Regions from separate parts of the Sporacetigenium mesophilum DSM 16796 genome, predicted to be linked through region 3. Evidence: riboswitches for the same ligand, from Rfam matches in the RefSeq annotation. Region 3 holds a riboswitch; each other region holds the start of a gene.
What was found. Region 3 has a riboswitch for thiamine pyrophosphate ahead of thiW (energy coupling factor transporter S component ThiW). Riboswitches for the same ligand answer to the same signal wherever they lie in the genome.
Positions count from the first base shown of each region.

Region 1 (3,203 bases), on a different contig from region 3:
GAGTTATCATAAATACAGTATTTCTTTGTTTTTGACAAAGGTCAAGTAGCCATGATTGCATCTTTCTTCTAGTTAGTGCATCTAGTGATGAAAATGGCTCATCTAACAAAAGTATTGAAGGATTATTTACTGTAGCTCTTAAAAATGATGCTCTTTGTCTCATACCACCTGATAATTCATGGGGATATAATTTTTCAGTACCTTTAAGTCCAAAGTCTTCAAAATATGTAACTGCTATTTTTCTAGCTTCTTTCTTTTTATAACCATTTAACTCAAGCCCCACTGTTATATTGTCTAGGATATTTCTCCAAGGCATTAATGAATCTTTTTGAGGCATATATCCTATAATGTTTTTGTTATTTTCATTATATATTTGTACACTACCCCTTTGTGGTTTTAGTAGTCCTAAAATCAGCCTAAAAAGAGTACTTTTTCCTGTACCACTAGGTGCAATAATTGTAATAAACTCATTTTTATCTATGCTAAAGGATAAATCATCAATAATAACTTTTTCTGAATCCTTGTATCTAAAATATAAATTGTTAATCTCTAATGCCTTCATCTAAATAACCCAACTTTCTTTTTTATAACATCCATCCCAAAACATATATTCATATTTTGAAGAAAGGATGAATAGATCTTCTAGTTTTTGAAGTTGTCTTTCTGGAAGTCCTTCAGCAAGTCTGTCCATTAATTTTATACACCAATCATTTTGCTTATTGTATTCTTCATCTGCATATGTAAGTATCCATTCTTTATAAAGTGGATGCTCTAATGCTTTTTTGTCTTTAGCTAAAGTTTTACCAATAAAGGCATAACTCCACATGCAAGGAAGCAATACCGCTACTAATTCAGCTAATGATCCTTGGTTAGATACCTGAAGCATAAACTTAGTGTATGATAAGTTACTTGCATTTGGCTTTGTATCTTCAAGTTCTTCTTTAGTAATTCCAAACTTCTTTGCAAATTCAACATGTGCATCCATCTCAATATTCACTATAGCATTTGCACATTTTGAAAAAGCTTGCATGTCTTCTAAAGTATCTGATTTAACCATCCCTAATGCGAAAATTTTTATGTAATCTATTAAATAAACATAGTCTTGCTTAACATAAAAACTAAACTTATCATCTTCTAATGTACCTTGACTCAGCTCTTTAAGAAAAGGATGCTCCAGGTATGATTCCCAAATAGGTTTAGCTTTTGAAAATAATCTTTGTGAAAATTGCATAAAAAAACTCCTTCCAAAGGTATTTGATATACCATCGAAAGGAGTTTATAATCCATTAATCATAAATCTAAAAAGCTAGATTTAACTTATGTATTATACTATAACTTCCCTTCGCTGGCATTATCCAGTGCAGGTTCAAAGGGTCTGAATAAATTCATCTCAGCCATAAGGGCTCCCCTAGTACGCATCTTGATTTTATACTTTTTTAATTTTTTTGTCAATATATAATAAATTATGTATAAATTAAAGACAAAGTAAGTATTACATATATAACTAAATATAGTCTTCATAGTTAAATAATAACTAGATTTTTAAGCTATTTATATAGACATAATAATACTGTATAAAATAATAAATAAGGAGTGATATTATGTTTAAAATGTCTAATTTAAAACCCGAAGAATTAAAAGAAGTAAAAAAAGCAGAACAACAATTACAAGATAAATTAGGAAAAGATGTTGCGTTAATTGCTTGGAAAGATAAAGATAAAAATGATATTAGAGATAATAATAAACAAGGACTTGTTTAAATAATTAAATTTTATTGATGACTTATTAATATTATTTTAAGGAGCTAATTTTTATATAAAACTAGCTCCTTAACTGACATCTTTCATTGTAAAAACTTTTATATGCTAAGTAAGTTGCTATTAAAGTTGATATAGATGATGACGATACTATCATAAATGTAACCATAATTTGAAATTTAACTGCTATTATAGGAGATACCCCACCTAAGATTAACCCTGTCATCATGCCCGGAAGAGAAACTATTCCTAATGTTTTGGCTGAGTCTATAGTTGGTGTTATGGCAACCTTAATACACTCTCTTAATATATCTTTAGAAGCCTCTTTAACGGATGCACCTAAGGATAGTTTAGTTTCAACCTCTGCTCTTCTTAGATTAAAGGAAGTATTTAAATTCTTGTAACTTAATCCAATAGCTACCATGGAATTACTAATTATCATTCCTGATATAGGTATTATTTCATTAGGTTTAAAATTTATAACCCCTGAAAAAACCAAAATATATATAGTTATAATTGAACCTATAAATATTGAAATAAATGATATACCAAATACATTTTTTATATCTTTACCTCGCTTTACAATATTTAGCGATGCATTTACACACATAATCAATATTAAAATCATTATAACTATTGGGTTGTCCATTCCAAAAATTATGTCAAGTATATATCCAACAGCGACTAATTGAATTACCGCTCTTATTACACTTATAATTATTTCACTTTCTAATCCTAATTTCTCCTTGTATGATATTGCTATAGGTATAAACATAAGACAAGATGCTACTATTAAAGATGTTGTACTCATTATACTATTTCCTCCACTTTGCTGATTCGTCCCTCTGATATAACCATTCTTTTATTAAAAATAGATTTGCTTTGCTCTTCGCTATGGGTTATCCATAATACTGTAACACCACTTTGATTAAGTTCTTTTATATATTCTTCAACTTTGGCTTCATTTTCTTTATCCAAAGATGCAGTAGCTTCATCTAATAATAAGATCTCAGGAGTATATATCAAGTTTCTTATAATTGCAATTCTTTGCATTTCTCCACCAGATAGTGAATTTATATTTTTTTCTAAATAACTTTCATTTAAATTAAATTTATCTAAAAGTAGGACTAATCTACTTTTATCTACTTTTTTGTTTCTAATTTTAAATGGAAATTCTAAATTATCATATACGGTCTCACCAAATAAGTGTGGAGTTTGAACACAGTAGCTAATAGATTTTCTTAATTCTATTGGATTATAACTTGTATAACATTTTTCTTTAAAATAAATATTTCCACTTGTTATAGGTATCAAATCTGCACATATTTTTAACAATGTACTTTTTCCACTTCCTGATTTACCAACTATAGATATACAATCACCCTTATTTACATCTAATGATATTCCTTTTAAAACTTCTGTATTACCGGAGTTATAAGTAACTTC
Region 1 covers NZ_JCANUR010000013.1:25,158-28,360, reverse strand. The annotation lists gene BS62_RS10760 (ABC transporter ATP-binding protein) at 1-562, opposite strand, end outside; gene tenA (thiaminase II) at 563-1,231, opposite strand; TPP riboswitch at 1,321-1,420, opposite strand; gene BS62_RS10750 (hypothetical protein) at 1,602-1,760, shown strand; gene BS62_RS10745 (ABC transporter permease) at 1,822-2,568, opposite strand; gene BS62_RS10740 (ABC transporter ATP-binding protein) at 2,568-3,203, opposite strand, start outside.
Region 1: it holds a riboswitch for thiamine pyrophosphate, as region 3 does, so the genes downstream of both, tenA (thiaminase II) here and thiW (energy coupling factor transporter S component ThiW) in region 3, are expected to answer to the same signal.

Region 2 (3,203 bases), on a different contig from region 3:
TTTTCACTTGCATATTCTCCTGCAATACCCATAATAGTTGTACCTAAAACTGCTGCATCAAAACTGTTTATAGAAGCTCCTAGGCATGAACCAATTAGTGACGTTGACATACATCCAGTCCCTGTTATTTCACTTAAAAGCGATGTACCATTTTTACAATATGCTTTTTTATTTCCATCTGTAATAAAATCAACTGCCCCACTAGCACATAATATTACATTCTTTGTTAGAGAATATTCTATTACTCTTTTCTCATCAAGTGAAGCTCCAAGTTCTGCATCTACACCTCTTCCCCCATCTATTCCAACTAATGTCATTATCTCTGAGTAGTTTCCTCTAATAACTGAGAATTTCACCTCATTTATTAGTTTTGTATTTACTTCCAATCTATATTTAGTTGCCCCTATTCCTACAGGGTCTAATATTACAGGTATTCCTAATTCATTTGCCTTTTTTCCTGCTTTTATCATAGCTTCAAAAGTTTCATTAGTTATTGTTCCTGTATTTATAACTAAAGCACTACTTATAGATACTATGCCTTCTACATCCTTTATTTCATTAGACATAACAGGTGCTGCTCCAATTGCCAATGTCATATTAGCACAACCATTTACTGTTACTACATTTGTAATGTGATGAACCAATGGCTTTCTTTCTTTTATTAAACTCAATCCCTTTGTTAAATTATTCATTACTATCAACCCCCCAATATTTATAAAAATGATGAATAGGATTATTTCCTTTACCTACTTTATAAGAATTAGCTATACCCTTATTTACATACTTTTTTGCATTTTCTATAGATTTAGAAATAGATTGTCCTTTTGCTAAATTTGAAGCAATAGCTGATGATAAGCTACATCCTGTTCCATGGGTAGATGTTGTATTTATCCAATCCATTTCAAACATCTCCCCATTTGATAAAACGTCTACTGACTTTACATTTTCTCCATCTTTTATTGGAAAATGCCCACCTTTTAATAAAACGTAACACTTATACTTTTTATGTAATTCATATGATGCTGACTTCATATCGTCAAAAGTTTTAATTTTTCTATTTAATAAAACTTCAGCTTCACTAATATTCGGCGTTATAATTGTAGCTAGTGAAAATAATTTAGATTTTAAAGAATCTATTTGATTTTGCTGTAATAAAGTATGTCCTGTTGTTGAGACCATAACTGGGTCTAATATAATATTCTTAGGCTTGTACTTTATTAATGCATCACTTATTACATTCATAATATCAATATCTGATACCATCCCTATTTTTACAGATTGTATATCTAAATCTGAAAATACAGCTTCAAGTTGTGATTTAACTATACTTGATGGAATTGGATAAACATCATATACCCCCGTAGTGTTTTGAGCTGTAATAGCTGTTATAACACTTGATCCATAAACTCCATTTGCAGCAAAACTTTTTAGATCTGCTTGTATACCTGCCCCTCCACTACTGTCGCTACCTGCTATTGTCAATACAGTTTTCATATTCTTCCCTCCAAATTCTAAAAATAAAAAAAAGCATAAATCCCAGTATGGAATTTATGCCTGTATACGAATATAAGATCACATAGCTTCCCTCCGCTGGCATTATCCAGATCAGGTTAAGGGTCAAAGATTTTATAGGATCTTTATCTCAGCTGGCCTACCCAGCACCCCTAGCAATACTATTAAATTTTATTTCATTCTAACATAATGATTTAATTTTGACAACACCCATCAATATTATTAGTTTTTATACATTGGCTTTCAAATCTAGTAAAAATAGCACTCCATCTATTTTCTAACTTAAAATGAATTAAAACTCCACCATCTTGATAAACCCCATTATCTGATAAATGCTTACTTTCTTTATTACCTTGATTCATATGAATATTATGCATCCCTTCTGGTCCATATTGACTTAAACGTCTAAGTTTTATTTTTCTTTCTTTATCGTTATCTGGTAATATGGCATCTTCAGAATCTACAGGGTAGACATCTCCGTATATATATATATCAGCATCTTTTTGTCTACATTCCGTAATATATTTATGTATATTTTCATTTAATTCGTTAGTATCTGAAAAACCTTTAAATTCATTCATCTCAAATAAATTACTTCTAATATAATCTAATGAAATTTTGCTTTTTTTATTTTCATTTTCCTCATAGTCAAATACTTTTATACCATAATCTAAGTTAGACAAAGCTTCTAATGAAAACTTTTTATTATCTTTTATTATTAGATTTTCTTTTATAATACAAAGTGTTCTATTTATATTTTTTTCCTTTGATTTGGCACTTCCACGCGACATAATACTAATTTTAATATTAATTTCTCTATCTTCAAATTTAAATTCTTTATTTTTTATGTTAACTTTTTCTGCTTTAATTTTAAAATGATAATGGCATCCCTTTTTTATATCTTTAAATCTGCAGACTATATTATCCTTTAATACTTGACCTTTCTTATCTGTAGTTTCACAACATATATTACCAATAGTACGTCCCTTTGATTTACATATAGAATATACAGGAATAGGCATAAGATTTCTCCTTTAATATGTTTTATTCAAATATATTCTTTACAAAAAAACAAAACCCTATGAGAATGAATTCTCATAGGGTTTATATAACTATCTTCTGAAGTTATTGTTTTTTTGTTGTTTTCTTGCTGCTCTACACTCAGGACATCTTTGTGGTTCATTTTCGAATCCTTTTTCTTGGTAGAAAGCTTGCTCTCCTTCAGTGAAAAGGAAATCTTTTCCACAATCTTTACAACTTAAAGTTTTATCTGCCATTTTAACATTCCTCCTTCTTTAGAATTAAGATTTAAAAACTGATTAACAAATACTCTAGAAAGAGGAAGTTGTTTTCAATTCAAATCCAGTAATAGTAATTACGAGAATTACTGACTTTATGAGAATATCATATTTAAATAGCTTATACAATAGATAATAAAAAAATATAAATCTTGACATATACCTTTGTTTATAGACATAAATATGGTGTAAAATGTATTTATTGGAGTTTATATTCAGTAAATTTATATATATATAAGGAGACATTAAAGTGAGCGATTTATCAAAATTAATTAAAAAATATAAAATTACTTTTAATGATATTGATTTTAGAAAAAAGATTAAATTAAGTACTATTTTTAATTATTTTCAAGAAATAGGAGATTTACATTCTCAAAAAACAGGTGGCTCTAC
Region 2 covers NZ_JCANUR010000009.1:79,954-83,156, forward strand. The annotation lists gene thiM (hydroxyethylthiazole kinase) at 1-692, opposite strand, end outside; gene thiD (bifunctional hydroxymethylpyrimidine kinase/phosphomethylpyrimidine kinase) at 685-1,494, opposite strand; TPP riboswitch at 1,566-1,676, opposite strand; gene BS62_RS08980 (DUF2278 family protein) at 1,707-2,534, opposite strand; gene BS62_RS08985 (zinc-ribbon domain-containing protein) at 2,625-2,789, opposite strand; gene BS62_RS08990 (acyl-[acyl-carrier-protein] thioesterase) at 3,061-3,203, shown strand, end outside.
Region 2: it holds a riboswitch for thiamine pyrophosphate, as region 3 does, so the genes downstream of both, thiD (bifunctional hydroxymethylpyrimidine kinase/phosphomethylpyrimidine kinase) here and thiW (energy coupling factor transporter S component ThiW) in region 3, are expected to answer to the same signal.

Region 3 (3,203 bases):
AATATATATTTAATAAGTTTTAGCACTCTTTCTGGGTCTAGGCCTAATGGTTGTGGTGCACTTACACCAGGTGCAAAAGCTGATGAAAATACATCAGTACATATTGTCATATAAATATGCTCTTTTGATTTCATAAAATCATCTATTTTATCTATTACATTCCAATGTCCGCTATCTGCAATATCCTTTGCCCATATATATTTAACTCCCAGCTTGTCTGCTGTTTTGAATAACTCAACTGTATTCCCACGTTTTTGTATTCCAACGCAAAGATAAGAATAATCTATATCTTTATATTTGCATATATCTGCTATTTGTCTAAACATTGTTCCTGATGTTCCACCATTTGGATATGGTCTTAAATCAAAATGGGCATCAAAATTTATTATTCCTATATTAGGCTTTTCATTAGTTTTTAACAAATGATTTAATAATCCGTTATAATGTCCAAAGGCAACTTCATGGCCCCCACCTAAAACAATTGGAAAAAGATTTAAACTTAAAATCTTTTCTATAGCTTTTGAAAGTAATTCTTGAGCTTCTTCTAAGGTGCAATCTTCACAGAATATATTTCCTGCATCAAAAAGTTTAACATCTTTTGAAAACCAGCAAGGCAGATTAACTAATTCCCTTCTAATACTTAAAGGGCCATTAGCAGCTCCTACTCTACCTTGATTTCTCATAACCCCTTCATCACAGCAAAATCCTATAAATGCAAAGCCTAGTTTACCATCGTATGGGATTAACTTTTCTCTTAAGTCGATATTTTTAACCCATTGATGCCATCTAAATGCATCAAAATTACTTTCACTATCTACTCTACCTTTCCAAACTTCATCTTCTGTTATCTTATAGTTTGAGCTAAACATGGTATCCTCCCGTTTTATGTTATGCTAAGATGCTTAGTATATTTTTTATGAATATTATCTATCATTAATAGTAGTTTAATTTTATATATTTTTCAATAATAAAAAAATACCACATTGAGTAAATGTGGTATTTTAGGATAACTATTCAAATGTTGGAATATTATCTAGATTATCGCTTTTGTCTTCATTTGGATTGCTTCTTAAATACTCTCTTCCATTTCTAGCCTTACCTACATTTACACCCTCTATACGATGATCCTTGGCCATCATTATAGCATCCTCTATTGCATATACATTTCCATCTTGTAGCATAACATCAGTTATGTCTCCTTGATTATTTTTTCTAACTTTCACTATCTTTGTTTTATCATTCATGGTAACATCTCCCTTATACTTATTTATATTTAGTATTAGAAGATATTTTATTATTATTCTATTTTTTATAACTATATTAAATCTTAGCGTTTTCTCTTATATCAACACTTTTTGTAATTTTAAAATATTTAATAATAAAGTAAGCAATTAAACTTCCACCTATAGTACTTATTAAAAATGGAGTTACGAAAAATAATGCAGCGACTTCTTTACCTAATACAAATTTGGCTATTGGAAATGCTAATAATCCTCCAAGTATCCCTGTTCCAAATATTTCTCCAAATACAGCAAAATTCACTTTTTTTGTTTTTGCATATAGTATCCCAGCTAAAAATACTCCAACCATACTTCCTGGAAAAGCCATTAGAGATCCTGTTCCCAACACATTTCTAAGTAACGAAGTGCAAAATGCTATAGCAACCCCATACCAAGGTCCTAATATTACAGCACTTAATACATTTATAGTATGCTGAACAGGAAAACACTTAGCTGCTCCTACAGGTATAAAAATAAGATTACTTCCTATTACCCCTAATGCTATCAAAAGTGCAGATAAAGTTAATTTTTTTGTTTTCATTTGTTAAATCTCTCCCTTCAAAATTTTCAAATAAAAAAACACAAACCCATAGGATTTGTGTTTAAATTAGCACATTATATAATAATATCCATCAACAACAACTTCCTACGCTGGCATTACCCAGTTCAGGTTATTAGGGTCAAAGAATTAAGGTTCTTACTCTCAGTTGGCCTATCCAACACCCCTGTGTTATATTTATTTAATTTTATAAAGTAATTATACCATAATATCTTAGAAAATATATATATAATCTTTATAAATTGATAATTTTAGTAAATATAATTTTTATAATATGCCGATACTATATATAAGTATATTTACATAGGAGGTTTTTTGTATGGCACTTACTAATAAAGAAAAAAGTTTACTTTTAGATAATTTAAATGCTGAGTATTTATGTATAAGAAAATATGAACAATACTCTGCAATGGCTTCTTGCCCAAAATTAAAGCAAACATTTAAAAATCTTGCTCAAAAAGAACAACAACATGCTACTACACTAACAAATATATTAACTTCAAATGGTGAAAACCCTCAAAGTATATTTGCAAGCTATAATAGCCCTCAAGGCGATTTATCAAACATGCAAGCTAGTCTAGGAATTACAGATGCACAACTTCTAGATGATGCTTTAAGTACTGAAAAACACGTTTCAGGTTCTTATAATAATGCTGTTTTAGAATCAGTTGATGCACAAATAAGACAACAACTACAACATATACAACAAGAAGAGCAAAATCATGCAGAAACATTATTTAACGAAATGAAATCAAGAGGATTCTACAATCCATCTTAAATAAAAAAGGAGCCATAGTTTAGTCTATGGCTCCTTTTTTATTTAACAATCCAATTTTTATTATTCAAAGCTATATATACTTTAATTTTTACATTCCTTTTTACTCATAATTCCAGTTCTAATTTGTCCTAAATTAAGTAACACAATAATTATGACAAGCATATTATTATTATGAGTAACTATTTATAAAAGGATGTGTATAAATTATGTTAGCTTATGCTCTTTTAAATGGTGGGCCTTTGGCTCCGAATCTAAAAGGTAATGTGTATTTTATGGATGTACAAGGAGGGGTTCAGGTTTGCGTTTGGGTAACTGGTTTGCCAGAATATAAACCTGGAACAAATGGCGATCTTCCAATAGGACCACACGGTTTTCATCTTCATGAAAATGGAACTTGTGAAATAGGAGATCCTAACGACCCTTTCACAAGTGCTGGTGGTCACTGGAATCCAAATAATCAACTTCATGGAAATCATGCAGGAGACTTCCCTACTTTATATTCAAATAATGGAGTTGCAATGATGTGCTTCTTCACTAATAAATTTAAGGTTCAAGATGTTATAGGAAAAGCTGTTATTATCCATCA
Region 3 covers NZ_JCANUR010000001.1:368,333-371,535, reverse strand. The annotation lists gene hutG (formimidoylglutamase) at 1-869, opposite strand, end outside; gene BS62_RS01830 (DUF3892 domain-containing protein) at 1,011-1,244, opposite strand; gene thiW (energy coupling factor transporter S component ThiW) at 1,321-1,821, opposite strand; TPP riboswitch at 1,907-2,017, opposite strand; gene BS62_RS01820 (spore coat protein) at 2,159-2,617, shown strand; gene BS62_RS01815 (superoxide dismutase family protein) at 2,824-3,203, shown strand, end outside.

Region 4 (3,203 bases), on a different contig from region 3:
AAGTTTTATAATACCTGTAGACAATCAATATTTATATGGAGATGCTCCTTATGAACCTGACATAAATAAGTGTTTAATAGGATATGATGAATCTATGAAAAGAATTTCAAGAAATGATAAGGTATTTATACTTTCCATGAAAGAAGTTGTAGAATTTTTGAAGAAAAAAAACTTACCTTATACAATACATGGAAAATCTTATTGGCTTAGAGATTTTGCTTATGAAAAAATGCCAACATATGATAAGATAAAATCAGAATGTTACAAAAAACAAAGAATAGTAAAAGATAATGCAAGAATAAGCAGAAAAGACTATCATGAATTAGACGGTATTAGACCTGCTATTTATATAAAAAAATTTGAAAGATGTATAGGGAAAGGAAGTATATACGACCCTTACATATTATAAAATAAGGGGGATTTATGTATATAGATGCTCACAATCATTTAGAACTTTATGAAGATAAAATTACAGAGGCTGTAGATTGTATAAACAAAAACAATATATTGACTTTAGCTTGTTCGATGGATATACAAAGTTATATAAAAAATAAAGAAATATCTAAGAAAAGTAATTTAATAATACCAACCTTTGGAATACATCCAAACAATGCAAATAACTACGTTAATTCTTTAGAAAAACTAGATGAGTATATTATAGAAACTCCGATTATAGGGGAAATAGGCCTTGATTTTCACTGGGTTGAGGATAAAGATACTTATCCTAATCAAATAAAGGTGTTTGAGTATTTTTTAAAAAAGGCAAAAGAGTATGATAAGGTTATAAATGTACATACAAAAGGTGCAGAAGAAAAAGTTTTAAATTTACTAAAAAAATACGATGTAGGGAATAATACTATAATTCACTGGTATAGCGGGGATATAAGTTACTTAAAGAAGCTCATAAATATGGGATGTTATTTTACTGTAAGTGTAGATATCCCATATTCAAATTTAACTCAAGAAATAGTTAAATATATACCTATAGATAAGCTACTTGCAGAAACCGATGGTCCTACAGCATTGGAGTGGGTTAATGGAAAATACGCAATGCCTAGTTATATAAAAAATGTCTATAATGACATTTCCAAAGTAAAAAACATAGATGAAAATGAATTGAAAATACAAATAAAAAGCAATTTTGTAAAATTAGTCAAAGATTTACAAATAACGCCTTTATTATAATGAACACTTAATGTATAATAAAAATTAGAAAACATTTTATAACAAAAATTTACAAAAGTATATCGGGGGAGTCGGTTAACCGTCTGAGAGGAGATTTAAAATCTCGACCCTTGAACCTGAATTGGGTAATGCCAACGGAGGGAGATAAAAATTTGCTAAATTAAGTAAGTTTAAGTCTTATCCAAAGTTGGATAAGACTTTTTTGTTGATAAAAACTAAGAAGAGGTGACTTAAATGGTAATAGCAGATATAACAGTTATGCCACTAATACCAGCTATTAGTGAAGAAGAAGTTTATAAAGTAGTAGATGTAGCAATTGATTATACTAGAAACAGTGGACTTGAACATGAAATAGGGGCTATGAGTACTACTGTACAAGGAGAATTTGATGAAGTATTTGATCTTATAAAAAAAGTTCACAAAATACCTTTTGATTTAGGAATAGAAAGAGTTATAACAATGGCTAGAATAGACGAAAAAGTTGGTGGGCTTACAATAAATGAAAAACTTAAAAATCATAGATAAAACTAAAGATAATATACTTCCTGTAATTTTTATACTAACTATTATTGTTATTTGGCAATTTGTTGTAGAGTTTAAAAATATTCCTCAGTACTTAGTTCCTACGCCTTTAGATATTATAGAAGTTTTTCAAGAAGATTTTGATACTCTGAAATATCATACTTTAGTAACTATTTATGAAGGGGTAGTCGGATTTATATTTGCTGTAATATTTGCATTTTTACTTGGGATAATTATGGACTTTTTTAAGATAGTTAGAAGATGCTTGTATCCCATACTTGTAATATCTCAAACTGTACCAACAATTACAATAGCTCCATTACTTATAATATGGTTTGGGTTTGGGTTATTACCTAAGATAATAGTAGTTACTATAACTTGTTTTTTCCCTATAGTTATAAATTTTGTAGATGGACTAGAAAAAATAGACCAAGACTACATAAACTTATTTAAGACTATGAAAGCTAATAAATGGCAAATATTTTCGCATCTTAAACTTCCAATGGCTATGAATAATTTCTTCTCTGGAATAAAAATATCTGTAACCTATATGATTATGGCTGCAACTATTGGAGAATGGCTAGGAGGAGATAAGGGATTAGGAGTTTATATGGTAAGGGCAAAAAGCGCTTATGCCTTGGACAAAGTATTTGCATCAACTATTATAGTTGTATTTATTAGTATAATGTTTGTTTTATTAGCAGAATTTCTCAAAAAAATATTCGTATATTGGAATAAGGAGTGATCATATGTTTAACAAAAAAATAATATCAATATTAGCTACAACAGTATTAACTGCATCTCTTTTATCAGGATGTACAGGTAAAGATAATAAAGAAGCTTCAGATTTAGAAAAGGTTAAGGTAGTATTGGATTGGACTCCAAATACTAATCACACAGGGTTATATGTTGCATTAGAAGAAGGATATTATAAAGAAAAAGGGTTAGATGTTGAAATAGTACAACCTGCAGAAAGTACAGCACCTGTACTTGTAGCTACTAATAAAGCTGACTTTGCTATAAGTTATCAAGAGGAAGTTACATATGCAAAAACCTCAGAAGACCCACTACCTATAAAAGCTATAGCAGCTGTAATTCAACATAATACTTCGGGATTTGCTTCTCCTAAAGATAAGAACATTGTTTCTCCAAAGGATTTTGAAGGAAAATCATATGGAGGATGGGGATCTCCTTCTGAAGAAGCAGTTTTAAAAGCTGTTATGGAAAAAGAAGGATCAGACTATTCTAAGTTAAAGCTTGTAAATATGGGTAATGATGATTTCTTTACTGCAACAAAAAAACATATAGATATGGCATGGATATTTGAAGGTTGGACAGGAATAGAAGCTAAATTAAAGGGTCAAGAAATAAACTATATACCAGTTAAAGACTTAGATCCAGCTCTTGACTATTACACTCCTGTTATTGTTTCTAGTGAAGATAACATAAAAAATAATCCAGAAATGGTTAAAAAGTTTTTAGATGCTACATCTAAA
Region 4 covers NZ_JCANUR010000031.1:4,891-8,093, forward strand. The annotation lists gene BS62_RS14700 (patatin-like phospholipase family protein) at 1-409, shown strand, start outside; gene BS62_RS14705 (TatD family hydrolase) at 424-1,185, shown strand; TPP riboswitch at 1,240-1,345, shown strand; gene BS62_RS14710 (thiamine-binding protein) at 1,420-1,710, shown strand; gene BS62_RS14715 (ABC transporter permease) at 1,685-2,452, shown strand; gene BS62_RS14720 (ABC transporter substrate-binding protein) at 2,457-3,203, shown strand, end outside.
Region 4: it holds a riboswitch for thiamine pyrophosphate, as region 3 does, so the genes downstream of both, BS62_RS14710 (thiamine-binding protein) here and thiW (energy coupling factor transporter S component ThiW) in region 3, are expected to answer to the same signal.